Regions from separate parts of the Citrobacter sedlakii genome, predicted to be linked through region 2. Evidence: predicted binding sites of a transcription regulator. Region 2 holds the regulator's gene; each other region holds the start of a gene.

What was found. Region 2 encodes sigma-54, which starts transcription at its own class of promoters, with help from an activator protein. Its sites were predicted from a motif close to GTTGGCACANNTTTCGCTNT; they were not measured.
Region 1: a site for sigma-54 is predicted at 3,997-4,016, ahead of glnA (glutamate--ammonia ligase). Genes of this name have one in related genera too.
Region 3: a site for sigma-54 is predicted at 2,120-2,139, ahead of norV (anaerobic nitric oxide reductase flavorubredoxin). Genes of this name have one in related genera too.

Annotation. Positions count from the first base shown of each region.
Region 1 covers NZ_CP071070.1:4,594,642-4,604,438, reverse strand. The annotation lists gene glnG (nitrogen regulation protein NR(I)) at 1-1,227, opposite strand, end outside; gene glnL (nitrogen regulation protein NR(II)) at 1,238-2,287, opposite strand; gene glnA (glutamate--ammonia ligase) at 2,501-3,910, opposite strand; gene typA (ribosome-dependent GTPase TypA) at 4,288-6,111, shown strand; gene ompL (porin OmpL) at 6,228-6,920, opposite strand; gene JY391_RS21725 (MFS transporter) at 6,987-8,408, opposite strand; gene JY391_RS21720 (MFS transporter) at 8,453-9,797, opposite strand, start outside.
Region 2 covers NZ_CP071070.1:576,025-585,821, forward strand. The annotation lists gene npr (PTS phosphocarrier protein NPr) at 1-189, opposite strand, end outside; gene rapZ (RNase adapter RapZ) at 186-1,040, opposite strand; gene ptsN (PTS IIA-like nitrogen regulatory protein PtsN) at 1,086-1,577, opposite strand; gene hpf (ribosome hibernation promoting factor) at 1,695-1,982, opposite strand; gene rpoN (RNA polymerase factor sigma-54) at 2,005-3,438, opposite strand; gene lptB (LPS export ABC transporter ATP-binding protein) at 3,486-4,211, opposite strand; gene lptA (lipopolysaccharide ABC transporter substrate-binding protein LptA) at 4,218-4,772, opposite strand; gene lptC (LPS export ABC transporter periplasmic protein LptC) at 4,741-5,316, opposite strand; gene kdsC (3-deoxy-manno-octulosonate-8-phosphatase KdsC) at 5,313-5,879, opposite strand; gene kdsD (arabinose-5-phosphate isomerase KdsD) at 5,899-6,885, opposite strand; gene JY391_RS02835 (calcium/sodium antiporter) at 6,899-7,876, opposite strand; gene mlaF (phospholipid ABC transporter ATP-binding protein MlaF) at 8,084-8,896, shown strand; gene mlaE (lipid asymmetry maintenance ABC transporter permease subunit MlaE) at 8,904-9,686, shown strand; gene mlaD (outer membrane lipid asymmetry maintenance protein MlaD) at 9,691-9,797, shown strand, end outside.
Region 3 covers NZ_CP071070.1:1,041,380-1,051,176, reverse strand. The annotation lists gene JY391_RS04965 (STM2901 family protein) at 1-362, opposite strand, end outside; gene norR (nitric oxide reductase transcriptional regulator NorR) at 481-1,998, opposite strand; gene norV (anaerobic nitric oxide reductase flavorubredoxin) at 2,186-3,631, shown strand; gene norW (NADH:flavorubredoxin reductase NorW) at 3,628-4,761, shown strand; gene hypF (carbamoyltransferase HypF) at 4,865-7,108, opposite strand; gene hydN (electron transport protein HydN) at 7,249-7,794, opposite strand; gene JY391_RS04935 (LacI family DNA-binding transcriptional regulator) at 7,940-8,953, opposite strand; gene ascF (PTS cellobiose/arbutin/salicin transporter subunit IIBC) at 9,219-9,797, shown strand, end outside.

The DNA of each region.
Region 1 (9,797 bases), 740 kb from region 2:
CCACTGCGCCAGCAGGGTCGCCCAACTGTCTGGCTGCAAGTGGGAAGGGCTGTCCGGCACTGTCGCTTCAAACAGCTCGCCTGGCAGGTCCTGGATCAACACCTCCTGACCTGCCGCCATCACCGTTAACCAACGGCAGGTATTTTCCAGTTGTCGAACGTTGCCCGGCCACGCCAGACGCGTCAGCGCGGCTTCGGTTTCCGGGTGCAGCAGTTTAGCTTCAACGCCAAGTTCACGCGCCGCGACCTGAAGGAAGTGGCGGGCGAGTCGTGGAATGTCCTCCCGCCGTTCGCGCAGCGGCGGCAAATGAACGCGTATCACGTTCAAACGGTGGAACAGGTCTTCACGAAATTTGCCTTCCTGTACCCGCTGTTCGAGGTTCTGGTGCGTGGCGGCGATAATTCGCACATCCACCTTCACCGGCGCATAGCCGCCTACGCGGTAAAACTGACCGTCAGCCAGCACGCGCAGCAAGCGTGTCTGCACATCCAGCGGCATATCGCCGATCTCATCAAGAAATAGCGTACCGCCATCGGCCTGCTCAAAGCGACCCTGACGAATGGTGTTCGCGCCGGTAAACGCCCCTTTTTCATGACCAAACAGCTCGGATTCAATCAGGTCCTTTGGGATCGCCGCCATGTTCAGCGCGATAAACGGCGCTTTCGCCCGTGGGCTATGGCGATGCAGCGCGTGGGCGACCAGTTCTTTACCGGTCCCGGACTCACCATTAATCAGCACGCTGATAGAAGAACGGGACAGCCGCCCGATAATGCGGAACACGTCCTGCATGGCGGGCGCTTCGCCGATGATATCGGTGGTGGGACCGTTGATCTGAATATTGCGCGGCTGCTGCTGTTCCTGATAATGGCTGATGGCGCGCTCAACCAGCGCGACGGCCTCGTCGATATCAAACGGTTTTGGCAGGTAATCAAACGCGCCCTGCTGATAGGCGCTGACGGCGGCATCCAGATCAGAATGCGCGGTCATTATGATGACCGGAAGCATTGGATGGCGCTGCTTGATCTGCTTTAACAACGCCAGCCCGTCCATGCCAGGCATCCGAATGTCGGACAACAATACGTCCGGCGTTTTACTCGCCAGTGCGTTCAGTACATCGTTACCGTTTTCAAATGTGGTGCAACTCAGACCCGCCCCAGCGAGAGCACGTTCAAGCACCCAACGGATGGAACTATCGTCATCGACTACCCAGACTATTCCTCGTTGCATAAACGTCACCTTATTTCCTGATAGGCAGATAAACCGAAAACTCGGTGTGCCCTGGCCAACTGGTAAATTCAATTTTGCCGGAATGTTGATCGATCAAATTGCGGGCGATGGATAAGCCCAGCCCGGTGCCGCCTTCGCGACCGCTGACCATCGGATAAAACAACGTGTCCTGTAAATGGGAAGGGATCCCCGGCCCGTTGTCTTCCACGTCAATACGCGCCGCCAGACGGTAGCGCTCGCCGTGCAGCGTAAGCTGGAAGGCGGTACGGGTGCGCAGCACGATCTCTCCGCCCTCCGGTCCCAGCGCCTGTAATGCGTTGCGAACAATATTCAACAGCACCTGTTCGATCTGCTCCGGGTCGTGCGGCAACTCCGGCAGGCTGGGGTCGTAATCGCGGATCAGCGTGACGTTATCCGGTAGCTCCATCGACACCAGCGCTACCACACGCTCCGCCACCTTATGAATACTCTCCGTGACATGGGTGCCTGGCATCTGCGGACCTAACAACCGGTCGACCAGGTTACGCAGCCTGTCGGCCTGCTCAATGATCACTTTGGTGTATTCCAGCAGCGCCGGGTCAGGCAGGGCTTTACTCAACAGTTGCGCCGCGCCGCGTAATCCGCCGAGCGGGTTTTTTATCTCATGGGCCAGCCCACGTACCAGATCGCGTGCGGCGACCTGCTGAGCGTGCTGAAGCTGCTCCTGGCTCAGACGGCGCTGATTATCCATCGGCGCCATCTCCAGTAAAATCTGGCCGTCCGGCATACGCTGCGCGGTGACGGAAAGAATATGCGAACGCCCGTCAATCACCAGCGTCACTTCGTTATCCGTAAAACCTTGTCCCGCCTCTAAACTCTCGCGCATGAGTTCAAGATTTAAGGAGAAGTAGCTCAGGAGTTCAGGAAGCGGCGTACCAAACAGTTTGCGTGAGCTTTGAGCGAGCAACTGTTGAGCAGCCGGGTTGGCGTAGTGTACCGCCAGCTCATCGTCGACCAGCAAGATGCTGTTGATAAGCGAATTGAGGATCTGCCCAGCATCGGGCGGCGTGCCTGTTGCCATACAGCAGTCTCCTGACAGTCTGCACCATTTTAGTGCATTATAGCTTTTACGCAGAAAAAGCGCGAAGGATCAGGTTGTTGGCGGAGAAAAAAGCCCATCAGATGATGGGCTACAGATTGCTGACAACCTTCACGCCGAATGGCGGCGATGAGGGTCGACATCAGTCTTAAACCTGCCGGAGCAGGCAAAAGTTTCCACGGCAACTTAAAACGATTAAACGCTGTAGTACAGCTCAAACTCTACCGGGTGCGGCGTCATGCGTACGCGGTCGTTTTCTTCGCGGCGCAGGGCGATGTAGGCATCGATAGCTTCATCGGTAAAGACGCCACCCGCTTTCAGGAACTCGCGGTCCAGATCCAGCTCGTTGAGGGCTTCTTCCAGAGAACCAGCAACCTGCGGGATCTCTTTCGCTTCTTCCGGCGGCAGGTCGTACAGGTTTTTGTCCATCGCTTCGCCTGGGTGGATCTTGTTCTTGATACCGTCAAGACCCGCCATCAGCAGGGCGGCAAAGCACAGGTACGGGTTCGCCGCCGGGTCCGGGAAGCGCACTTCGATACGACGCGCTTTCGGAGAAGCCACTACCGGGATACGGATAGATGCGGAACGGTTACGCGCGGAGTAGGCCAGCATGACTGGCGCTTCGTAGCCCGGAACCAGACGCTTGTAGGAGTTGGTGGTCGGGTTCGCCAGGGCGTTGATCGCTTTCGCGTGTTTGATCACGCCGCCAATGTAGTACAGCGCCTGCTCGGACAGACCGGCATACTTGTCGCCAGAGAACAGGTTGGTGCCGTTTTTCGACAGCGACATGTGGCAGTGCATCCCGGAACCGTTATCCCCGAACATCGGTTTTGGCATAAAGGTCGCGGTTTTACCGAAGCGGTGCGCAACGTTGTGAACCACATATTTGTAAATCTGAATTTCGTCCGCTTTTTTGGTCATGGTATTGAAGCGGGTTGCCACTTCGTTCTGACCTGCGGTTGCCACTTCATGGTGGTGCGCTTCAACGACCAGACCCATCTGCTCCATCACCAGGCACATTTCAGAACGGATATCCTGAGCGGAGTCTACTGGCGGAACCGGGAAGTAACCGCCTTTCACTGCCGGACGGTGGCCTTTGTTGCCGCCTTCATACTGGGTGGCAGAGTTCCAGGCGCCTTCGATATCGTCAATAGCGACATGGGAACCGGAGATAGAGCTGCCGAAACGGATGTCGTCAAACAGGAAGAATTCCGGTTCTGGCCCGAACAGCACCGTGTCGGCGATGCCGGTAGAACGCAGGTAGTCTTCCGCGCGCTTGGCGATAGAACGCGGATCGCGGTCATAGCCCTGCAGCGTACCCGGTTCCAGGATGTCACAACGAATGATCAAGGTAGAGTCTGCGAAGAACGGGTCGATAACCGCAGTAGAGGCGTCCGGCATCAGCACCATGTCAGATTCGTTGATACCTTTCCAGCCACCAATCGAGGAGCCGTCAAACATTTTGCCTTCTTCAAAGAATTCGGCATTCACCTGATGAGCAGGGATTGTGACGTGCTGTTCTTTACCTTTGGTATCAGTGAAGCGCAGATCGACAAACTTCACTTCGTGCTCATTCAGCATCGTCAAAACGTGTTCAGCGGACATACTTAACTCTCCAGATTGGTCATGGTCGTCGTGGTAACGAGGTGTTCAATTCTTTCATCATTTGGCCGTGTCGCCGTAAAAATGATAAAGCGAAATCTGTGCCAACTTTTAAATTGCCCCTAAAAGGCGTTATCATGCGCACCATCGTGCAAAAGGGCTGCACCATACTGCGTATGTTGCACCAAAATAGTGCTTTAATGTGAACATTAAGCACCATGTTGGTGCAATGGACAATGAATAACCCTTTTAACGCTCCGTGAAAGCGATCACAAAGAAACTCTGCAATACTTGTTTGCGGAGGATGTTTGTGATCCTGTTTTGTAGTGCGATTAATCCGTGTACAATAACGCGCTATTTCTAATGCCTGAGGCAAAGTTGTGATCGAAAATTTGCGTAACATCGCCATCATCGCGCACGTTGACCATGGTAAAACTACCCTGGTTGATAAGCTGCTGCAGCAATCCGGTACGTTCGACTCTCGTGCCGAAACTCAAGAGCGTGTGATGGACTCCAACGATTTGGAGAAAGAGCGTGGGATTACTATCCTCGCGAAAAACACCGCTATTAAATGGAATGATTACCGTATCAACATCGTTGATACCCCTGGGCACGCAGACTTCGGTGGTGAAGTTGAGCGTGTCATGTCCATGGTCGACTCCGTGCTGCTGGTGGTTGACGCATTTGACGGCCCGATGCCGCAGACGCGCTTCGTGACCAAAAAAGCCTTTGCTCATGGCCTGAAGCCTATCGTGGTTATCAACAAGGTTGACCGTCCTGGCGCGCGTCCGGACTGGGTTGTCGATCAGGTATTCGACCTGTTCGTTAACCTCGACGCGACCGACGAACAGCTGGACTTCCCGATCATTTACGCATCCGCCCTGAACGGTATCGCTGGTCTGGATCACGAAGATATGGCGGAAGACATGACTCCGCTGTACCAGGCGATCGTTGACCACGTACCTGCGCCGGACGTTGACCTTGACGGTCCGTTCCAGATGCAGATCTCCCAGCTCGACTACAACAACTACGTTGGCGTTATCGGCATTGGCCGTATCAAACGCGGCAAAGTGAAGCCGAACCAGCAGATCACTATCATTGATAGCGAAGGTAAAACCCGTAACGGTAAAGTCGGTAAAGTGCTGACTCACCTGGGTCTGGAGCGTATCGACAGCGATCTGGCGGAAGCAGGCGACATCATTGCTATCACTGGTCTGGGTGAGCTGAACATCTCTGACACCATTTGCGATCCGCAGAATGTGGAAGCGCTGCCAGCGCTGTCTGTTGACGAACCGACTGTCACCATGTTCTTCAACGTCAACACCTCGCCATTCTGTGGTAAAGAAGGTAAATACGTTACCTCTCGTCAGATCCTTGACCGTCTGAACAAAGAACTGGTACACAACGTTGCGCTGCGCGTTGAAGAAACCGAAGATGCGGACGCGTTCCGTGTATCCGGTCGCGGTGAACTGCACCTGTCTGTTCTTATCGAAAACATGCGTCGTGAAGGTTTCGAAATGGCGGTTTCCCGTCCGAAAGTTATCTTCCGTGAAATCGATGGCCGTAAACAAGAGCCGTTCGAGAACGTGACGCTGGACGTTGAAGAACAGCACCAGGGTTCCGTGATGCAGGCGCTGGGCGAGCGTAAAGGCGACCTGAAAAACATGAATCCGGATGGCAAAGGCCGCGTGCGTCTCGACTACGTGATCCCAAGCCGTGGCCTGATCGGCTTCCGTTCCGAATTCATGACCATGACGTCCGGTACCGGTCTGCTGTACTCCACCTTCAGCCACTACGACGACGTGCGTCCGGGTGAAGTGGGCCAGCGTAACAACGGCGTACTGATCTCCAACGGTCAGGGTAAGGCGGTGGCGTTTGCGCTGTTCGGTCTGCAGGATCGCGGTAAGCTGTTCCTGGGACACGGTGCGGAAGTTTATGAAGGCCAAATCATCGGTATTCACAGCCGTTCCAACGACCTGACGGTAAACTGCCTGACCGGTAAGAAACTGACCAACATGCGTGCGTCCGGTACGGACGAAGCAACGGTTCTGGTTCCGCCGGTTAAGATGACCCTGGAGCAGGCGCTGGAATTCATCGATGACGACGAACTGGTAGAAGTGACGCCACAATCTATCCGTATTCGTAAGCGTCATCTGACGGAAAACGATCGCCGTCGCGCGATGCGCGGTCCGAAAGAAGAGTAATCCCGACTGAAACCCGATGGCGCTTCGCTAATCGGGTTATAACGGGTTGGCTGGATTAGGCGTTTACGTTACTCTCCAGCAAACAAAAAAGCCGCTGAATTTCAGCGGCTTTTTTATCAGAAGAAATACTTCGCGCCAATACGTATCTGGTTTTGTTCCCGGTGATAGGGCTCGACATTACGGTCCAGCCAGCGTAACTCTAAGTACGGCAACCAGTGCGCGTTGATACGATAGCGGAAGGTATTGGTTATTTCCCAATGATGGTCTTTACCGTTGCTGCTGTTGAAATCATTCACCCGTATAAAATAGTGTGGCTCGAAGGTATAAGAGAATTTGTCGGTAATCATAAAATTCCAGTAATTACCGATCTCATAGGTATCATTATTATCCAGCTCGCCGTTTAAATCGGCGGAGCTGTAATTGTTGTGGTTATAGCGGTTGCGTACTGTCAGGTTAAACCAGGGGGTAAATTTATAATTCACATCCAAATAAACAGCACCACTGGAACCAATACTTTTATCGGTAATCAATCCACCGGGCTGGATGGTGAGTTTATCCGTTGGCTTAAACAGCGGATACCAGCCTTCAATCTCGTTATAGCCATGCTTGAGTTCATCGGTGCGTTGCAGGGTATAAGTGTTGGTGAGCATAATACCTGCGCCCGTATCGGAGTTATAGCCCACGCGCAGCATGAACTCCATCTGATCGGAAGCCAGGTTGTACGCCTCACGATTTTCGACATAGGCGCCAGCAAAAACAGAGGTGGATATCACCGAAGACAACAGCATCATTGTGTTTAGTGTTTTCATCATAAATCCATTTTATAAGCGTAGGGAAGCCACCATCCCTAAGATGGAAATAGCGGCGGGCTCTGATTAAATATCTACAGTAGCGATGTCTTTATTATTATGTGAAAGGCTTTCAGGATGTTTGGTCTTTTTCCGTTGATTAATTTCCTCAATAATAAACGCGAAACGCGCTTCGTTCAGTTTATAGAAGAACCCCATGGTTAATGCGGCAATAATTGCCAGCCCGCAAGGCCAGAGAAATATCAACTGACGTAAACCCAACAGCGTGGCATCGCTTTGCGCGATATTGGGGATATAGCCAATCTGAGTGAGCATGATCCCTGGTAAGAATCCTGCCAGCGCCGCGGAGATCTTGCGCGAAAAGGTATAACCGGTGTACACCGAACCTTCCGCGCGAATGCCTGTTTTCCACTCACCGTAGTCCACCGTATCCGGGACCAGCGCCCAGTTCAGGCTGTTTACAAAGGCGGTGCCGAAAAAGGCCATACAGGAGAAGGCGACAAACAGTACTGATGTCCCTCCCCAGAAGAAATTCAGCACATCGCCAATCGCCCACAATGCGAGGCCGCCTAGATACACCTGCTTTTTGCCAAAGCGCTTCACGGTGGCGGGCACCAGCAGCACGCCCACCAGAATACAGCCCATACTGAAGAAGCCCATCCACGAGAGCAGATGAATGTCGTTCAGAACATACTGGGTGTAATAAACCTGAATCGCCAGCTTGATATTAAACGCCGCCAACGTACAGAGGTTGGCGATACACAACACCAGCAGGGGCGGGTTACGGAAGATGGCGCAGAACGACTTAAGAATGCTGGGCTTATGGTGATCTGGTACGATTTCAATGTACCGTTCTTTCACTCCACGGAAGCACCACCACATGCTGACCAGTCCACCGAAAGAGAAGATCAGCGCAGCCACAAGGTAGCCCAGTGAGGGTGCGCGGGTAAACAGCGCCTGGATCGGCATAAACCCAACGGTACACAACAACAGTCCCAGCGTTGCGCCACCCTGACGCCAGGCGGCAAGCTGCGCGCGTTCGTGCGGGTTTTTAGTGATTGCCGGTACCATTGCGCCGTAGGAGCAGTTCATCAGACTGTAAAACAGGCCGAACAGCATAAACAGCACCGTTGCGAGCGCCGTTTTCACCGTCAACGCGAAGTCGGTGGCGAAAAACTGTGCGCTGGCGACCAGCGCCACGGGAAACGCGGCGTACAGAATGAAGGGCCGGAATTTTCCCCTGCTGCCGATATGACGCCGCGAGTCGAGCAGGACGCCGGTCAGCATATCGGTAAAGGCGGTGAAGAATTTCGCCACCAGAAAGATAATGCCCCCATAATACGCAGGCATACCCAGTTCATCGGTATAGAATTTAAGCAGATACAGCGTACCGATACACAGCATCAAATTTGAGCCGAAGTCGCCCGTTCCATAGGCGAATTTCTCGCGCAGACTCAGTTTAAGCGTTAGCGGATCATGGTCAGACATAATCGCCTCTCAAAACGCCCCGCAGGGCGTTGCACAATAGATGATTAAGCCGTTTGCTTGCGGGCTTCTATCTCTTCCACAATTCGCACGTACATCTTTTCGTTCAAATTGTAGAAACAGCCCATCGCGATGATAGTGACAACCGCCAGCGCGCACGGATAAATAAAGATCAGCTGGCGTAACCCTTCGACCGTCCCTGCAGACTGCACCACGTTCGGCACATAGCCGATTTGCGTCAGCATCCAGCCGGGGAAAAAGCCCGCCAGCGCCTGCGAAACTTTACGGAAGAAGGTGAATCCGGTGTACACCGTCCCTTCTGAACGCACGCCGGTGCGCCATTCGCCGTATTCCACCGTGTCGGACACCAGCGCCCAGTTCAGGCTGTTGACGAAAGCGGAGCCAAAGAATGCCAGGCACGAGAAGGCGACAAAACTGACCGAACCGCCGCCGAAGAAATAGTTCAGTAAATCTCCGGCGACCCAAATCAGCAGGCCGCCGATGTAGACCTTTTTCTTGCCAAAGCGGCGTACCATTCCCGGCATCAAAAACACACCAATGAAGATACAGCCCATGCTGAAGAAGCCCATCCACGAGAGCAGAATCGGATCGTTCAGTACGTACTGGGTGTAATAGACCTGGATCGCCAGCTTAACGTTGAACGCGCCCAGGGTGCACAGGTTGGCGATACAGAGAATAAACAGCGGACGGTTACCGGCGATGGCGCGGAAAGACTGCAACAGCCCCGGTTTTTGCGTCGCGTCAGCCGGTTTCACCTCGACATAACGCTCTTTGACGCCGGCATAGCACCACCACATAAAGAACAGACCAAACAGCGAAAACAGGGTGGCGGCAAAGATATAACTTAACTGCGCGTTGCCTTCGATCAGGTTCATCACTGGCACAAACCCGACCGTACAAAGCAGCAGGCCCAACGTAGCGCCGCCCTGGCGCCAGGCGGCAAGCGAGGCGCGTTCGTCCGGGTTTTTGGTAATCGCAGGCACCATTGCGCCGTAAGAGCAGTTCATCATGCTGAAGAACAGGCCATACAGCATAAACAGTACCGTTGCCATCACCGTTTTCCCGGTAATTTCAAAGGGCGTGCCGACAAAGTTAGCGATAGCCAGCAGCGTCACCGGAAACGCGGCATACAGCACGAAAGGACGGAATTTACCCTTTGGACCGATTTTACGCCGCGAATCGAGCATAATCCCGGTTCCCATATCGGTAAATGCGGTGAAAAATTTTGCGATAAGGAAAATGATCCCACCGTACGTCCCCGGTAAACCTAAGACATCGGTATAAAACTTAAGTAAATAAAGCGTACCGATATCCAACAGGATATTGGACCCTAAATCACCTATTCCATAGGCGACTTTTTCTTTAAATGGC
Region 2 (9,797 bases):
AATCTGGCGGCCTTTCGCCGAGTCCAGCATCAGCAGCGCAATGACGCTGTTGGCTTCGGCTTCGGTGCCTTCATCGTTACGTAACAGAACTTCGGCGTCAAACCCCTGCATTAATTCGAAAAGCTTCATCGCAGGCCGGGCATGCATGCCCAGCTTGTTGGTGACTTCCACAGTTTGCTTCACGGTCATGTTTTGCGTTTTTCCAGCGTACGATGGCGCGACTGTACGTTTTTACCGCGCGAGCGGAAGTAGTCTGCCAGCTGTTCTGCAATATACACCGAACGGTGCTTCCCGCCGGTACAGCCGATGGCTACGGTCAGATAGCTACGGTTGTTGGTTTCCAGCATCGGTAACCATAGCTCAAGATAGCTGCGCGTCTGGTAAATAAAATTGTGTACTTCTGTGTGCCTGTCGAGAAAAGCGGCAACGGGTTTGTCGAGACCGGTCATGGGGCGTAGCTTCGGGTCCCAGTGCGGGTTTGGCAGAAAGCGCACGTCGAAAACATAGTCGGCATCAATCGGGATGCCGTGCTTAAAGCCAAAGGACTCAAACACCATCGTCAGCTCGCGCTCGCGTTTCCCCAGTAATCGGGTGCGTAGCATTTCCGCCAGCTCATGTACCGACATTTCTGAAGTATCGACAATCAGGTCGGCGCGGGAGCGTAGCGGCTCCAGCAGGTCGCTTTCCTGATCGATCGCGCTTTCCAGGGAGAGGTTTTTACTGGAAAGAGGATGCAGACGACGTGTATCGCTGTAACGGCGAATCAGAGTGTTGCGATCGGCGTCAAGGAACAGCAACTGCGGTGAGAACGCATCGGGCAGGTTGTTCATCGCCTGCTCGAAGATCTCCGGGGATTCAGGCATATTGCGCACGTCAATACTGACGGCTGCCGAGATCTGGCGTTCGGCAAGCGTGCGAGCCAGATCGGGCAACAGCACCACGGGAAGGTTATCCACGCAGTAAAAACCCATATCTTCCAGCGCCCGCAGGGCGACAGATTTACCTGACCCTGAACGACCGCTGACGATCATCAGTACCATGTACTGTTTCTCCTCACCACGTCAAAAGGGGAGTGTTTTACGCGCTTACTCATCATCCTGGCGACCTTCTGTGTCAGTGATGATTTGATACAGCTCTTCATCGCTTTGCGCAGCGCGAAGCCGGCGACAAATGGTTTTATCCGCCAGACGCTTGGCGACTAAAGACAGCGTGTGCAGATGCGTTTTGGTTTGATCCGCAGGCACCAGCAGGGCAAAGAGCAGATCCACCGGTTGATTATCGATCGCGTCGAAAGCAATCGGCGTTTCCAGTTGCACAAACACGCCTACGGCCCGCAGGGTATCTTCTTCCACTTTACCGTGTGGGATGGCGATGCCGTTGCCGATACCGGTACTGCCCATCTTTTCCCGCGTCAGGATCGCTTCAAAAACGATCTGTGGCGGCAAACTTAGCTGCTTTGCCGCCAGTTCACTGATAATCTCCAGCGCGCGTTTTTTGCTCTGGCAATGCACGCCGCTGCGTGTACATTCCTGGTTAAGTACACTGCTCAGTTGTAGAGTTGTATCGTTATTTATCATAATTTCACCTAAGAACCTGCCCCTTCAAGTGAGAAAACAGGTTCGGAGCGCTAACTGTACAAATGGCCCGTTGTTGTACACAACAGGCCGTCCTGCACCCGCTAACTGCCCGGACAATTAGTGTTGTTTCAGTTTATCTTTATGTTTGGTCAGCTGTCTTGCCAGCTTATCGATTAAGCCGTCAATAGCGGCATACATGTCCTGACCTTCCGCACTGGCGTGAATTTCGCCACCGTTGACGTGCAGGGTTGCATCCGAGATGTGGGTGACCTTCTCCACTTTCAACACAATGTAGACCTGATTGATTCTGTCGAAATACTGTTCGAGCTTCGCGAACTTGGTATTGACGAAGTCGCGCAGGGCTTCAGTGATCTCGACGTTGTTTCCAGTGATGTTGAGCTGCATAGTGTCTTCCTTATCGGTTGGGTCAAACCAGCTGTTTACGCTGATTCGACGGCGGAATGGATAAAGACTCTCGGTACTTCGCAACGGTGCGGCGCGCCACCATGATACCCAGTTCCGACAGCAAAGATGTTAACTTGCTGTCGCTCAGCGGTTTCGCGGGGTTTTCGGCCGCAATCAGCTTTTTCACCAGCGCGCGGATAGCCGTGGAGGACGCTTCGCCACCGCCTTCGGTGTTCACATGGCTGGAGAAAAAATACTTCAGTTCAAAAATGCCGCGCGGACTGTGCAGGTATTTCTGCGTGGTCACACGGGAAATGGTTGATTCGTGCATTTCGACGGCCTGGGCGATATCCGCCAGCACCATCGGTTTCATAAATTCTTCGCCCTGCTCAAAGAAGGCCTGCTGTTGCTCGACGATACAGCGGCTGACGCGCAGGAGCGTATCGTTACGGCTCTCCAGGCTTTTAATCAGCCATTTCGCGTCCTGCAAATTGCTGCGAATGTACTGACTGTCGGCATCGTTACGCCCGCCGCTACACATTGCCGCATAGTGCTGATTGATCTGCAGCCGGGGGATGCTGTCGCCGTTCAGTTCGACCGTCCAGCGACCATTGTGCTTACGCACCAGTACATCCGGAATGACGTATTCAGGTACACTGGTCTGGATCGACTGGCCGGGCCTGGGATCGAGCGACTGGATAAAATTGACCGCCTCTTTCAGCACGTCTTCTTTCAGGCGCGTCACGCGCATCAGGGTGCGGAAGTCATGATTCGCCAGCAGATCAAGGTGATCGCTGACGATCAGCCGGGCTTCGTCGAGAAACGGGGTGGCCTTATCAAACTGGGACAGTTGGATCAGCAGACAGTCGCGCAGATCTTTCGCCGCCACGCCAACCGGATCAAAGCGCTGGATGCGTTTCAGCACCGCTTCGACCTCATCAATGTCCACCTCCTCGTCGCCCATGCTGTCGAGAATGTCTTCCAGAGAGACGGTGAGATACCCGGTGTCATCCACGGCATCAACAATGGAAGTGGCTATCGCGCGGTCTGTATCGGAGAAGGGCGTCAGCTCCACCTGCCACATCAGGTAATCCTGAAGTGACTGGGTGGTCTCGCCCTGATAAACGGGAAGCTCATCGTCGATGTAATCTCCGCTGGTGCCGGATGGCGTACCGGCGGTATAGATCTCATCCCAACTGGCGTCGAGCGGCAGCTCTTCCGGCATCTCTTTTTGTTCGAGCGCGTCGGCGGCGTCCAGCGTTTCGCTGTCCTGCGTTTCGCGGGTTTCCACTTCATCATGAACGTCGGTTTGCTCAAGCAGCGGATTGCTTTCCAGCGCCTGTTGCAGCTCCTGCTGAAGTTCCAGCGTGGACAGCTGCAGCAGACGGATAGCCTGCTGAAGTTGCGGCGTCATCGCCAATTGTTGGCTGAGCCTGAGTTGCAAACCTTGCTTCATGTTCAGAGTCGTTTTCCCCCGCTATAACGTCGCGAACTTCTACCCTATCAGAGTCTGAAGTCTTCCCCAAGGTATACGCGCTTAACGTGTTCATCCTGGAGAATTTCCGTTGGCGTGCCGTGGGCGATCAGATGTCCCTGGCTGACGATATAGGCGCGTTCACATACTGCCAGCGTTTCACGGACGTTATGGTCGGTGATCAGAACGCCCAGGCCGCTGTCGCGCAGGTGCTCAATGATACGTTTGATGTCGATGACGGAGATCGGGTCAACGCCCGCAAACGGTTCATCAAGCAGGATAAATTTCGGGTTTGCGGCCAGCGCGCGGGCGATCTCGACACGGCGGCGTTCGCCCCCGGAAAGCGACTGTCCCATGCTGTCGCGCAGGTGCTCAATGTGAAATTCTTCCATCAGCTCGTTGGCGCGATCTTCGCGTTGCTCGCTGGTAAGATCGTCGCGAATTTGCAGTACCGCCATCAGGTTATCGAACACGCTCAGGCGGCGGAAGATCGATGCTTCCTGCGGCAGATAGCCAATACCGCGGCGCGCGCGGGCGTGCAGCGGCAGCAAACTGATGTCTTCATCATCAATGATGATGTTACCGGCGTCGCGCGGCACAATGCCGACCACCATATAGAACGTGGTGGTTTTACCCGCGCCGTTAGGCCCGAGCAGACCGACAATTTCGCCTGAGTTAACGGTCAGACTGACATCTTCCACGACGCGGCGGCCTTTGTAGGCCTTCGCCAGATTCTTTGCAGTTAATGTTGCCATAACGAATTAGTTACTCTTTTTCTGAGCCGGAGCCTGGTCTTTATTTTTGTCCTGTAGCTGGGACGGTACCAGAACGGTGGTCACGCGCTTGCCTTTCTCGCTGAACGCCTGCATTTTTTGCTCTTTCACCAGATAGGTAATCTTGTCGCCGGTGATGTTGCTGTCGAGCTGTTCCAGATAAGCATTGCCAGTAAGCACGACGAAGTCTTTCGCCAGCTCGTAGTGCATCTTCGAGGCGCGGCCTTTGACCGGCTTCCCGTTGTCCTGCATTTGATAGAAAGTGGCCGGGTTGCCGAAGCCGTCAATGACCTCTTTTCCTTCTTCGCCGCCCGGGCGGGTCACGACAACTTTATCGGCGTTGATTTTAATGGTGCCCTGGGTCACGACGACATTGCCGGTGAAGGTGACGACGTTACCTTGCATATCCAGAGACTGCTGGTCCGACTCGATATGGATCGGCTGCTCGGTATCGCCGGTGACGGCGAACGCTGGAATGCTGGCGGCCAGAAGGGCGCTGGCAAGCACAAGATTAAGGCTGAGTTTGTTTGTTTTGAATTTCATAGGAGGTTCTAACCTTTTCAATCAGCTCGGCGTTCTTGCTGCGTAAGTTGCCGCGCATTTTCAGTCCGCTGGAGTTAAATGTTGTTCCGTATAACGTGACAAGATCCTCAGACGTGACATCCTGCGTCACGAGGTTGATCTGCGCGTTATCGGTGGTAATTTTGCGAAGTTGAGCGTCAGGCACCAGCGCGTTGACTTCAACGTGACCATACAGATACAGCATCCGATCGTCGGTCAGCTTGGCTTTATCCGCCTTGATTGACCACGTAGGGACCTTGTCCTTATCAAAGGTGGTTAATACCGGTTGAGTAAACCACGAAATGGCTTCATCCGAGAAATACTCAACGTTCTGCGCAATTAAACGATAGCTCAGCGCGCCTTCCGGGCTGTACACGACGGTATCGGTATGCTCGCTCTTATAAGTGGGATCGCTCGTGTTCACCACCACCTGCGCGGTATCGTCTTTATCGGCCAGATTAATACCAATCAGCACCAGCACGGCCAACGACAGTAGAATGATAACCCAACGTCTGGCTTTACTCATATCGATTGCCCTTTGGCCTCATCAAGCTTACCCTGCGCCAGCAGGAGTAAATCGCACACTTCCCGTACCGCACCGCGTCCGCCAGCGATTTTCGTGACGTAATCCGCGCGCGGAATCAGTAACGGATGCGCATCCGCGACCGCGACGCTCAGGCCGATTTTTTCCATCACTGGCCAGTCGATCAGGTCATCGCCGACGTACGCCACGTTTTCCGGAGTAATCGCCAGCTTATCCAGCAGATCGTGAAACGCCAGCAGCTTGTCAGACTGGCCCTGATACAGATGGGTGATCCCCAGGGTGGCGCAGCGATCTTCTACCAGTTTAGCCTTTCGCCCGGTAATAATGGCAACGTCGATATCAGACGTCAGCGCACAGCGGATGCCGTAACCGTCGCGTACGTTAAAGGCTTTTAGCTCTTCACCATTGTTACCCATGTAAATCAGCCCATCCGACAGCACGCCGTCGACGTCAAGAATCAGCAGCCGAATGTTCTCTGCTTTGGCGATGACTTCAGCGCTAACGGGGCCATAACAGGTCGCAAGCGACGCACCTGCTTTACTCATTTCTTTTATCCTTGAATTGCTACACAACGCCTGCACGCAGGAGATCATGCATATGTAACACACCGAGTAACTGGTCGCCATCGGCAACCATTACTGAGGTGATATGGCGGGACTGCATTAAGTTCAGCGCATCGACCGCCAGAATCCCGGGACGCACGCGGATACCGCCCGGCGTCATCACGTCGGCGATACCTAACTGGCGCACGTCAACGCCCATATCAAAGACGCGACGTAAATCGCCGTCGGTGAAGATACCGTCGATCTTCATCGCATCGTCGCAAATCACGGTCATACCGAGATTTTTACGGGTGATTTCCAGCAACGCCTCGCGCAGGCTGGCGTCTTTGCGTACATGGGGGATTTCATCCCCGGTATGCATAATATCGTTAACGCGCAGTAAAAGTTTACGCCCCAGCGCGCCGCCCGGATGAGACAACGCGAAATCCTCGGCGGTAAACCCGCGCGCTTTTAACAATGCCACCGCCAGCGCATCGCCCATGACTAATGTGGCCGTGGTGCTGCTGGTCGGCGCCAGCCCCAACGGGCAGGCCTCTTTCGGTACTTTAACACACAGATGCACATCCGCGGCACGCGCCATGCTGCTTTCTGGCCGGCCAGTGATACAGATAAGCTGCACCTGGAGGCGTTTGAGTACGGGAATTAACGCGGCAATCTCGCTGGATTCGCCGGAGTTGGAGATGGCAATCACCACATCCTGCGAGGTTACCATGCCGAGATCGCCATGGGCGGCTTCACCTGGATGCACAAAAAAGGAGGACGTGCCGGTGCTGGCGAACGTCGCGGCCATTTTGCGTCCGATATGCCCCGATTTTCCCATGCCCATGACTACCACTTTGCCAGTGCAGTTGAACATTTTCTCACAGGCGAGGGTGAAGTCCTGATTGATGTACTGATCAAGCTCCGCCAGGCCTTCACGTTCAATCGCCAGGACCTCTTTACCGGCCTGCTGAAAGTCAAAACCCGGTTGTAACGCTAAGTGCGACATAATCTGTTTCCAGTTATCCAACAAGGAGCGGCGACAGCCAATACAACATCGCCAGCCATATGATAAAACCGCCGGTCAGCAGTACGCCCGCGCCGCGACCGGACTGGCGGGGGCGCCGCCAGCAGAGTAATGCAAAGATGACGCTTACCAGTAGCATCACGCTGTAATCGCGGCTAAACGCCAGCGGGTTGACCTCGCCGGGCGTCAGCAGCGCGGGCAGGCCAAGGACCAGAGCGAGATTAAAAATGTTCGCCCCAATAATATTGCCTACCGCGATATCGTTCTCACCTTTACGCACGCCGGCGATCGCGGTCGCCAACTCCGGCAGGCTGGTGCCGATAGCGATAACCGTCAGGCCGATGGTCAGTTCGCTCATCGCAAAGTAATTGGCAATAACGGTGGCGTTATCAACCACCATGCGGGTGGCCATCGGCATTATGATAAGCGCGATGCCCAGCCATAAAAACGCCACCGGCAGCCCGCCTTCGCGCGGTAGCTCCGCCAGTTGTTCGCGGGTGAGGCTGTCATTGCCCTGGCGTTCGGCCAGACGGGCGATTTTAACAATGAACAGCAGCCATAACACCGCTAACAACAGCAAAAATATGCCATCGCTACGGCTTAGCTGACCGTCGTAAAGTACGGAACCGGCCACTACGCTGACCAGCAACATTAACGGTAATTCGCGACGCAGAATATCGGAATGCACGGTAAAGGGGTGGATCAGTGCGGCAAGCCCCAGAATCAACAGGATATTGGTGATATTGGATCCGATCGCGGTGCCAACGGCGAGATCCAGCTGCCCGTGCAGGGAGGCGGCGAGCGAAACGATGATCTCTGGTAACGACGTGCCGATACTGACCACCGTCATGCCGATGATCAGCGGCGGGACCCCCAACGTTCGGCATAAAATAGACGCGGCGAACACCAGACGGTCGGCGCCGTAGACGACCAGAAGTAAACCAATAATTAACAGCGCCGTTGCTAAAAGCATCTAAAGTCCTTTCTTCAGGTATACTCGCCGGTCACCGGGATCCTCTGGAAACCGTAACGAAGTCTTAATTTTGACTTTATGCAGCTAAAAAGTAAAACAAATGCCAGCTTTAGCTAACCAGGGCAGGTAATATTCTGTAAATATGTTGGGTTCATGGCGCCATTCAACGCCATGCTTTGATCAACACGTAATACAAAGGATGAATGAATGGGTGAGTCTGCGGCGAATTTAGTCGATATGCGCGACGTCAGCTTTACGCGTGGCGACCGCTGCATTTTCGATAATATCTCCCTGACGGTGCCGCGTGGAAAGATCACCGCGATCATGGGACCATCGGGCATCGGTAAAACGACGCTCCTGCGCCTGATCGGCGGTCAAATTTCCCCAGACAAGGGCGAGATCCTGTTTGATGGCGAGAATATTCCCGCCATGTCGCGTTCGCGGCTCTACACGGTGCGTAAACGGATGAGTATGCTGTTTCAGTCGGGCGCGCTCTTTACCGACATGAACGTTTTCGATAACGTCGCCTATCCGCTGCGCGAACATACCACGCTGCCCGCGCCGTTACTGAAAAGTACAGTCATGATGAAGCTCGAAGCGGTCGGTCTGCGCGGGGCGGCCAGACTGATGCCGTCCGAACTCTCCGGCGGGATGGCCCGGCGCGCCGCGCTGGCGCGCGCTATCGCGCTGGAACCGGACCTTATCATGTTCGATGAACCGTTCGTGGGGCAGGACCCCATCACGATGGGCGTACTGGTTAAATTGATCTCTGAATTAAACAGCGCGCTGGGCGTCACCTGCGTGGTGGTTTCTCACGATGTGCCTGAAGTCCTGAGCATTGCCGATCACGCCTGGATCATGGCGGACAAGAAAATTGTCGCCCACGGTAGCGCGCAAGGACTGCAGGAGAACGCCGATCCGCGCGTCCGTCAATTCCTGGACGGTATTGCCGACGGGCCGGTCCCGTTCCGCTATCCGGCGGGCGATTATCATTCTGATCTACTCGGAACAGGGAGTTAAGCCACACATGCTGTTAAATGCACTGGCGACGCTGGGACACAAAGGTATCAAAACCGTCAGCTCGTTTGGGCGCGCCGGGTTAATGTTATTCAATGCGCTGGTCGGCAAACCGGAATTTCGTAAACATGCGCCGCTGTTGGTGCGCCAACTCTATAATGTCGGCGTCCTGTCGATGCTTATCATTCTGGTGTCGGGCGTGTTTATCGGCATGGTGCTGGGGCTACAGGGGTATCTGGTGCTCACCACCTACAGCGCGGAAACCAGCCTTGGCATGCTGGTGGCGCTGTCGCTGCTGCGTGAGCTTGGCCCGGTTGTCGCGGCGCTGCTGTTTGCCGGACGCGCGGGTTCAGCGTTAACCGCGGAAATCGGTCTGATGCGCGCCACCGAGCAGCTGTCCAGTATGGAAATGATGGCCGTTGATCCGCTACGCCGGGTGATTTCGCCGCGCTTCTGGGCTGGCGTGATTTCGCTGCCGCTGCTAACCATTCTGTTTGTCGCGGTCGGTATCTGGGGCGGCTCCCTGGTCGGCGTAAGCTGGAAAGGGATCGACCCGGGATTCTTCTGGTCGGCGATGCAAAACGCCGTCGACTGGCGTCTCGACCTGGTGAACTGTTTGATTAAAAGCGTGGTGTTCGCCATCACCGTAACATGGATTGCATTATTCAATGGATATGATGCGATCCCGACCTCGGCAGGGATCAGCCGGGCGACCACACGCACCGTTGTGCACTCGTCGCTGGCCGTTCTGGGCCTGGATTTTGTGCTGACCGCTTTGATGTTTGGGAATTGAGTTCATGCAAACGAAAAAAAATGAAATTTGGGTGGGGATTTTCTTATTAGCGGCGCTGCTGGCGGCGCTGTTTGTCTGCCTGAAAGCGGCAAACGTAACGTCGATGCGCAC
Region 3 (9,797 bases), 470 kb from region 2:
ACTGCCTGAGCATAGCCTACATATGGAACGGCTCTGCCTACTGCTGAGCCAATCTTGTTTGTATAACTTTTTCTGCCCATGCCGATAGTGGTTTCGCCTCTCAATCCATCCGGAAAGCGGGCATCTTTAAAAATCCGACGGGCTAGTTTAGAGGCTACGCTGGTGCGAGAACCTGTCGCCCCCAAAACCTGCCGTTTAGGCAGCAGAGGTAGCCCCGCCAAAATAGTAGCAGCGGTCTCAACTGATACTCCCAAATGGTTTGCAAGCCCTTCCGCAAAGATAAGCCAGAATAACTCCGTTGGCGTTACGTTCTCGTTGCCGTGATAAAAATATGTGCCGCCCAGTTCTTCTACTGTATCCATCTCTTCATCCCTGTTAGTCGCTTGCAATACAATAAGTCCTTATAACTACCAGATACACCGTTGTATTAAACAAGCACTATAAAAATGTGAATCGGACCAGAACGTCCCCGCGCGTACTCTAACTTTTCAACCCCAGACGCTTCGCCAGCCGGTGCAGGTTGGCGACGTCCATTTCTAACGCCCGGGCGCTGGCCGCCCAGTTGTGATGATGCTGCGCCAGCGCACGGCGGATCGTCTCGCGCTGAAACGACTCGGTAGCATCACGCAGATTAACCGCCTGCGGCATCTCCGGCGCAACGTCTGTTTGCGAAGCGGGGGCATCGTCCAGGCGAGCGAAATGCTGCGCTTCCAGCACCACTTCATCCCCGGCCCGTGTCGCCCGCGCCAGCACCACTGCGCGGTGAATCGCATGCTCCAGCTCACGGACGTTACCCGGCCAGGCATAGCTCAGCAGATAATTTCGCGCCCCCGGACTCAGCGCCACCCGGGAAAGACCCAGCCGCAACCGGCACTGCTCGCAGAAATAGCCCGCCAGCAGCACCGCATCCTCCCCGCGCTCGCGCAGCGGGGGAACGGACAGCGGAAAAACGCTCAGGCGGTGGAACAAGTCAGCACGAAAGCGCCCTGCCATCACCTCTTCGCGCAGGTCGCGGTTGGTGGCCGCCAGTACGCGTACGTCCACCCGCAGACTGCGATCGTCGCCAACCCGCTGAATATCGCCGTACTGTAAGACGCGCAAAAGTTTGGCCTGCAACGCCAACGACAGCTCGCCGATCTCATCCAGAAACAGCGTGCCGTTATCGGCCATTTCAAATTTCCCGCTACGGTTGCTGATGGCCCCGGTAAACGCGCCTTTGACATGACCAAACAGTTCGCTCTCCGCCACGCTTTCCGGCAACGCGGCACAGTTCAGATACACCAGCGGATTTACCGCGCGCGGCGAACCTTCATGAATCGCTTTTGCCACCAGCTCTTTCCCGGTACCCGTTTCGCCGCTGATCAGAACGTTGAGATCGGACGCCGCCACAATCTCAATCTCTTTTTTCAACTGCATCATGCCGGGCGACAGGCCAATCATCTGCGTCTCTTTTACCTGGCCGAAATCGGTCGTCGAACCGGGCAGCATATTCTGACTTTCCAGTTGTTCAATCAGCAGCGCATTGCTGAGCGCGCCAGCGGCCAGCGCGGCGATAAGGCGGAGCTCCTCATCGCTGAAAACGTCAAACTGGTCGGGCTCCATACCATCAAGAGTTAGCGCGCCGATCAGGTTTTGCCCGGCAAACAGCGGCAGGCCGATGCAGGCATGCACTTTTAAACTCTCCTGACCGGGAATCAGCCCATCGTAGGGGTCAGGCAGATCGCTGTCTGCGGGAAAACGCACCACGTCCCCGGCGCGGGCGATGGCTTCCAGACGCGGGTGACCTTCCAGGGTAAAGCGCCTGCCCAACACGTCCTGCGCCAGACCGTCGATCGCCAGCGGAATAAACTGGCGCGCCTCATAACGCAGCAGCGCGGAAGCATCGCACTCCAGCACCTGGCGTAGCGTGGTTATCAGGCGCTGAAAGCGATCCTGATGCCCGACGCCGCGCTGTAATTCGATGGCGATCCCCGCCAGTACGTCAACGGAAAAACTCATGGCTACCTCATTGTCATTTTGACAATACATAATGTCATATTGACATCATTAATCATAGTCTTTTTGACTATCACTATAAATATAAAAAATAACAAATCATTAAAAATCAAAGAGATAAATAGTTGGCACGTAACCTGCAATAAGCAAAGCAACACTTTTGAACAACGCTGAATTAATTGAGGTTGCTATGTCTATTCTGGTTAAAAATAACATTCATTGGGTTGGCCAACGTGACTGGGAAGTACGCGATTTTCACGGCACCGAATACAAAACGCTGCGCGGCAGCAGCTATAACAGCTATCTGATTCGCGAAGAAAAAAACGTACTGATCGACACCGTTGATCATAAATTCAGCCGCGAATTCGTACAGAATTTACGGGGTGAAATTGACCTTGCGGATATCGATTACATCATCATTAACCACGCGGAAGAAGATCATGCCGGGGCGTTGACGGAGCTAATGACTCAGATCCCGGACACGCCAATCTACTGCACCGCCAACGCCATCGATTCGATCACCGGCCATCACCATCATCCGGAATGGAACTTTAAGGTAGTGAAAACTGGCGACACACTGGATATCGGCAACGGCAAACAGCTGATCTTCGTCGAAACCCCGATGCTGCATTGGCCGGACAGTATGATGACCTACATGACCGGCGATGCGGTGTTGTTCAGTAACGACGCCTTCGGCCAGCACTACTGCGACGAACGTCTGTTCAATGATGAAGTGGATCAAACCGAACTGTTTGAACAGTGCCAACGCTACTACGCTAACATCCTGACGCCGTTCAGCCGCCTGGTGACGCCCAAGATCACTGAAATCCTCGGCTTTAACCTGCCGGTCGATATGATCGCCACCTCCCACGGCGTGGTCTGGCGCGATAATCCCACGCAAATCGTTGAACTGTATCTGAAATGGGCGGCGGACTACCAGGAAGATCGCATCACTATCTTTTATGACACCATGTCTAACAATACCCGCATGATGGCGGATGCCATCGCCCAGGGGATTAACGAAGTTGACCCAAACGTGGCGGTAAAAATCTTTAACGTCGCCCGCAGCGACAAAAACGAAATCCTGACCAACGTCTTCCGATCCAAAGGCGTACTAGTCGGTACCTCGACGATGAATAATGTGATGATGCCAAAAATCGCCGGACTGGTGGAAGAGATGACCGGCTTGCGCTTTCGTAACAAGCGCGCCAGCGCTTTTGGTTCTCACGGCTGGAGCGGCGGCGCGGTTGATCGTCTCTCTACCCGCCTGCAGGATGCCGGCTTTGAGATGTCCCTGAGCCTGAAGGCGAAATGGCGTCCGGATCTGGACGCGCTGGAACTGTGCCGTCAGCACGGGCGCGACATTGCCCGTCAGTGGGCGCTCGCACCGCTGCCGGAAGCCGCGCCGAAAGCGGTAGCAGCAGAAAGCGCGCCAGTTGAAGCCCCTGCGACCGCCGATCTCGGCCCCTGCATGCAGTGCAGCGTCTGTCAGTGGATCTACGACCCGGAAAAAGGTGAGCCGCTGCAGGACGTCGCACCGGGTACGCCGTGGAGTGAGGTTCCGGACAACTTCCTGTGCCCGGAATGCTCATTAGGTAAGGACGTGTTCGACGAGCTGGCGACGGAGGCAAAATGAACCGGGGAATCGTTATCATTGGTTCGGGCTTTGCCGCCCGCCAGTTAGTGAAAAACATCCGTAAACAGGACGCGGAAATCCCGTTAACCCTGATTGCTGCCGATAGCATGGACGAGTACAACAAACCCGATCTCAGCCATGTGATAAGCCAGTCGCAACGCGCCGACGATCTCACCCGCCAGTCGGCGGGCGAGTTTGCCGAACAGTTCAACCTGCGCCTGTTCCCGCATACCTGGGTGACCGACATCGATGCCGACGCCCACGTGGTGAAAAGTCAGGATACGCAATGGCAGTATGAAAAGCTGGTCCTTGCCACGGGCGCGGCAGCCTTTGTTCCGCCCGTCCCGGGACGTGAGTTAATGCTCACGTTAAACAGCCAGCAAGAATACCGCGCCTGTGAAACGCAGTTGCGCGACGCCCAGCGGGTGCTGATTGTCGGGGGCGGTCTTATCGGCAGCGAATTAGCGATGGATTTTTGCCGTGCGGGCAAGGCGGTCACGCTGATCGACAACGCCGCCAGCCTTCTCGCCTCGCTGATGCCGCCGGAAGTGAGCAGTCGCTTACAGCACCGGCTTACCGACATGGGCGTGCATCTGCTGCTGAAGTCACAGTTACAGCGTCTGGAAAAAACCGCCACCGGTATTCGCGCCGCGCTGGATCGCGAACGCAGCATCGAAGTGGATGCCGTGATTGCCGCCACCGGCCTGCGACCGGAAACCGCGCTGGCGCGCCGCGCCGGTGTGAACGTGAATCGCGGCGTCTGCGTGGATACCTGTCTGCAAACCAGCAACGCGGATATTTATGCCATTGGCGACTGCGCAGAAATCAACGGTCAGGTACTGCCATTCCTGCAACCGATACAGCTTAGCGCAATGTACCTGGCGAAAAACCTGCTCGGCGGCAACGCGCCGCTGAAGCTGCCCGCCATGCTGGTAAAAGTCAAAACCCCGGAATTGCCGCTGCATCTTGCCGGAGAAACCCAGCGACGCGATCTCGCCTGGCAGATCAGCGCGGAATCCGACGGAATGGTGGCAAAGGGGATGAACGAGGAAGGGCAACTTTGCGCCTTTGTCGTGAGCGAAGATCGCATGAAAGAGGCCTTCGCCCTGCTGAAATCGTTGCCGGCGTAACGCCTGCCGCGTCCTCCGGCCACAATGCCCCTGCTTTATTAACCTCACGAACACGGACGTTCATTATTGCTTGTTGCTTTGCCCCGGCAGTCCCGGGGCTTTTTTATTTATGCCGCGCCAGCCAGCGCGCCGCCGCAATTACGCCCTGCCCAAACGAAAGTCCGCCATCGCCCGCCGGGAGCTGCTGCGGAAACAGCAGATTAAAATCAGACAGGTGAACCGTCAGTCGCGCCCGCAACAAACGGTTGTGCATCACGCCGCCGCTAAAGACCAACGTGGAGATCCCCCGCGCAGTGGCCTGCTTGCGCATCATCGTGGCAAACCCTTGCGCCAGCGCGTCATGGAATGCCCATGCGCGTTCTGCCTGCGGGGCTTGCCAGTCCAGCCATTGCCGCCAGAAGGTCACCAGATCCAACAGGTTTCCGCTCAACGGTAACGTCACCGGATGTGAAACATCATCGCACTGAACGGCCAGCGCTTCCAGCGCACAGGCGGCTTCGCCTTCATAGCTGAGCGACGTGGGCGCGCAGCCCAACGCCGCCGCCACAGCGTCAAATAAGCGACCACAGGAAGAGGCCAGCGGCGCGTTGATCCCTCGCTCAATGGCGCGGGCCAGCGCGGGCCAGTTCTGCTGCTGCGCCGCGGCGGTTTCTGGCGACTGCTGCCAGTCAGGAACAAACTGCAGGCACTGGGCGAGCAGATTGCGCCAGGGCTGAATCGCGGCGAGATCGCCCCCCGGGAGCGCCACGGCTGGCAGCCCGCCGAGATGTTCACAGTCCTGGTAATTTACCCGCAGACATTCGCCGCCCCACAGCGCGCCCGCCTCTCCCATGCCGATACCGTCCAGGGTCAGGGCGATAACATCGCCGCCGTCCAGCGGCCAGCCGTGTTCGGCCAGACAGGCCGCCGCATGGGCGTGATGATGAAGCACCGTTTCCGTCGGCAACGCCATCTCGCCAGCCCACTGGCTGGAGACATAACCCGGATGGGCATCGCAAACCAGCCTCTGGGGCGTAAAGTCGTAGATGTTCTGGATCAAGCGCAGCGCCTCGCGCCACTGGCTCTGGATGCCATCATCGCTCAGATCGCCCAGATGTTGGCTGAGAACCGCCTGCCCGCCACGCACCAGACAGAAGGTATTTTTCAGATCCGCCCCCAGGCACAACATCGGCGGCAGGTCGCGAAATCCCGGCGGCAGCGTCAGCGCGTCCGGCACATACCCGCGCGAACGCCGCAGCATTTCACCGCTTTCGCGTACCACCGAATCGTCCATTCGCTGCACAATGTCGCGGTTATGCAGCAGGAATCCGTCGGCGATGGCCTGCAAATCGTCCAGCGCCTGCGTATTGGTGATGGCTGGCGGCTTGCCGCTAAGGTTGCCGGAGGTCATGACCAGCGGAAAACCCAGTTCCTGTAACAGCAGATGTTGCAACGGATTGGCTGGCAGCATGACTCCCACTTCGTTGAGGCCGGGGGCTATGGCCTCGCATAATGCAGCCACGTGCCGTTTGTCGATCAGCACAATCGGTGCGGCGGGCGTGCGCAACACGTTGCGCGCCGCTTCCGGCAGGCCACGATCGTCAGGCAACATCACCGCCAGCGGTTTCGCCGGACGACGCTTACGCATGCGTAGCGTGGCCACCGCCCGGGAATTTCGTGCGTCGCAAGCCAGATGAAATCCGCCAATGCCCTTAACGGCAACGATTCCCCCCGCTTTCAGCACGTTGACCGCCGTTATCAGCGCGGCGTCTTTTTCTGCACGTTCTTCGCCGCTCCGCCATTCAAGGTGCGGACCGCAGGCCGGACACGCCACCGGCTGGGCGTGAAAGCGACGGTCATGGGGATCGCGGTACTCTTTTTCACATGCTGGACACAGCGGAAAGGCCGCCATGACGGTGTAAGGACGGTCGTAGGGCATCGCGCGAATAATCGTAAAGCGCGGACCGCAGTGCGTACAGTTGATGAAGGGATAACGGTAGCGCCGTTCGCCAGGCACGTTCATTTCCGCCAGACATTCCGGGCAGGTCGCCGCATCGGGCACGATCTGCGTGTTCATGGCGCCGCCCGCGCTTTGTCGGATGGTAAATTCCGCAGGAGGCAGCGACCAGGTAAACGGCTCTCTCTCTACGCTGTCAATGCGCGCCAGCGGAGGACAATGTTTGTGAAGCGCGGTGATAAATACTGCGGGGTCTTCCTGCAAACGCACCACCACGCCGTCGCCATCGTTGCAGACATCGCCATGCAACTGCAGATGCTGCGCCAGTTGCCAGACAAAAGGGCGAAATCCAACGCCCTGCACTTTGCCCCGAATGCGCAGCGCTACGCCAGCATGGTTGATTGTTTCCATCGTCTTCTCTCACCGTGATCCGCACTGTACCGGAAGGCGGCTTCGCCTTCTCCGGCCCACCTATTGTCGCGCTTGCGGGCCTGATAAACGCAGCGCCATCAGGCATAAAAGCTGAACTATTTTACGCGGATTTTCAGCGATCAGAACAGCAAAGACGCAGAGGAATCCAGCGCGGCGCGGCGACGTTTTTCCGCACTGAGCTGCTCGAGCTTATTGCGGTCAACGCAAATCAGCGCATGGGTCGGGCAGGCTTCCATACACGCCGGTCCCGCTTCGCGGTGATGGCACAGGTCGCACTTGTTGGCTTCCGCTTTTTCCGCACGAACATTCAGCCCTGCTCCGCTGTTGCGAACAACCGGACGTACGACCACTTCCATCGCGCCATACGGACAGGCCACCACGCAGGTTTTACAACCAATGCAGCGCTCTTGCATCACGTGAACAAAGCCTTTGTCGCGGCTGATGGCGCCGTTCGGGCAGACATTGGCGCAGGGTGCGTCTTCGCACTGGCGGCACAGCGTCGCGGTAGAAACATTTACGCCTTTAATGACATGAATGCGGGGTAAAAAGGTTTCAGGGGTCAGGGACGCGCAGTCCTGGTTTTCCTGATGGGAGACCACGCAGGCCACTTCACAGGTACGGCAACCAATGCATTTATTGGCGTCTGCAATGATGAAACGGTTCATCAATTTCTCCAGCAATGACAGTTCGTGCGCCTGAGCATTCACAAATCATGCCAGTTTTTATCTTATTGTTATATATAATAATTTAAAAAAATCAGCCCACCAGAAAGGTGTCATCGTCACGAATGACGATGACGGATGACAACCCTTACTGACCCGAGCGGGAAATCAGGGAATCACGCGGGATAAGCGTACCGGTAAAGGTTTTCGGCGGCGTGAACGCCCCGCCATCGAGCATAAAGATGAGACGCCCCATGGTTTCCTGAATCATCTCGGTCACCGGGATCTTCACGCTGGAAAGCGCCGGAAGGGTATACGGCGCCAACGCAATGTCATCGAAACCGATCACCGACACCTGCGCCGGTACCGCCAGCCCGCTGTCGTGTAGCTGCTTCATCGCGCCGATCGCCATGTCGTCATTACTGGCGACCAGCGCGGTAAAGGCCACATTGCGCGAAAGCAGCGTTTTTACCCCCGCCGCGCCGCAGGCTGGCGTCCATTTGCCTTTGACGATCAGTCGTTCGTCGACGGCGATACCGTGTCGGGTCAGCGCGTCTTTATAGCCTGACAAACGCTCAACCCCGGTGGGCGAATCCATCGAGCCGGTAATAAAGGCGATGTGCCGGTGCCCGGCAGCAATCAGTTCCGCCACCGCGTTGAAACTGGTTTGCTTGTGATCGCACCAGACGCAGTGGCTGCTGTTTTTACGCAGCCGGCGGTTCAGCACCATAATCGGTTGCGAATGGCTATCGATGATCTCATCGATCTCATCGACGCTGAGAAAACGCGGATAAATCATGATCGCGTCGCAGCGCAAATCCAGCAGGTACTGAATCGCCTGGCGCTCTTCCCTGGCGCTGTGTTTACCATCGGCCAACAGCAACTGACGTCCTTTGTCCTCCGCCATCCGCGCGGTATGAAACAATAGCTCGCTAAAATAGACGCCATAATAAAGGGTATTGGTCACCACCAGGCCGAGCGTCTGGGTGGATTTCGCCGCCAGACTGCGCGCCAGAAGATTGGGACGATAACCGCTTTCTTCTACCGCCTGAAACACGCGATCTTTTGTCTCCTGGCTGACGTAGCCATTCCCTGAAAGCACCCGCGAAACCGTCGCTTTCGACACCCCGGCCCGCTTCGCTACCTCCAGCATCGTCGTCATATTTTATCTTCCTTTTCCCGCAATGTGACGCAGTGTACTGCACCGCTGCGTGGTTGTCCCTGATGGTAAAACAGAGGCAAAAAACATAAGTGATAAAAGTCACATTTATGAAAAATAGTAATTTTTATCTATTGCCAACCAAAGACAAACTATTAATGATTTTGTGGAACCGGTTTCTCATAAGCGTTTCATAACCGACGCTCGCTCACCCGACCGTACGGCATAAATTAAACGTACCCTACTGATAAAACAGGATAAAAATCCTATGTCAAAAAACTATGCAGCGCTGGCGCGCGCCGTGGTGACGGCTCTGGGCGGCGTCGACAATATCAGCGCAGTGACGCACTGCATGACGCGCCTGCGTTTCGTGATCAAAGATGATTCGCAGGTTGACGCCGCCACGTTGAAATCCATCAGCGGCGTACTCGGCGTTGTTCGCAGTGACAACCAGTGCCAGGTGATCATCGGCAATACCGTGTCCCAGGCTTATCGCGACGTCGTCAGCCTGCTGCCGGGCGAAATGCAGCCCGCAGAACCCGAAGGGAAACCGAAACTGACGCTGAAGCGGATAGGCGCGGGGATCCTTGATGCGCTGATCGGCACCATGTCGCCGCTGATCCCGGCGATTATCGGCGGATCGATGCTGAAACTGCTGGCCATGATCCTTGAGATGACTGGCGTACTGGAGAAAGGCTCCTCCACTCTGACACTTCTGACGGTGATTGGCGACGGCGCGTTCTTCTTCCTGCCGCTGATGGTCGCCGCGTCCGCCGCCATCAAATTCAAAACCAATATGTCGCTGGCCATCGCGATTGCGGGCGTGCTGGTGCATCCGAGCTTTATC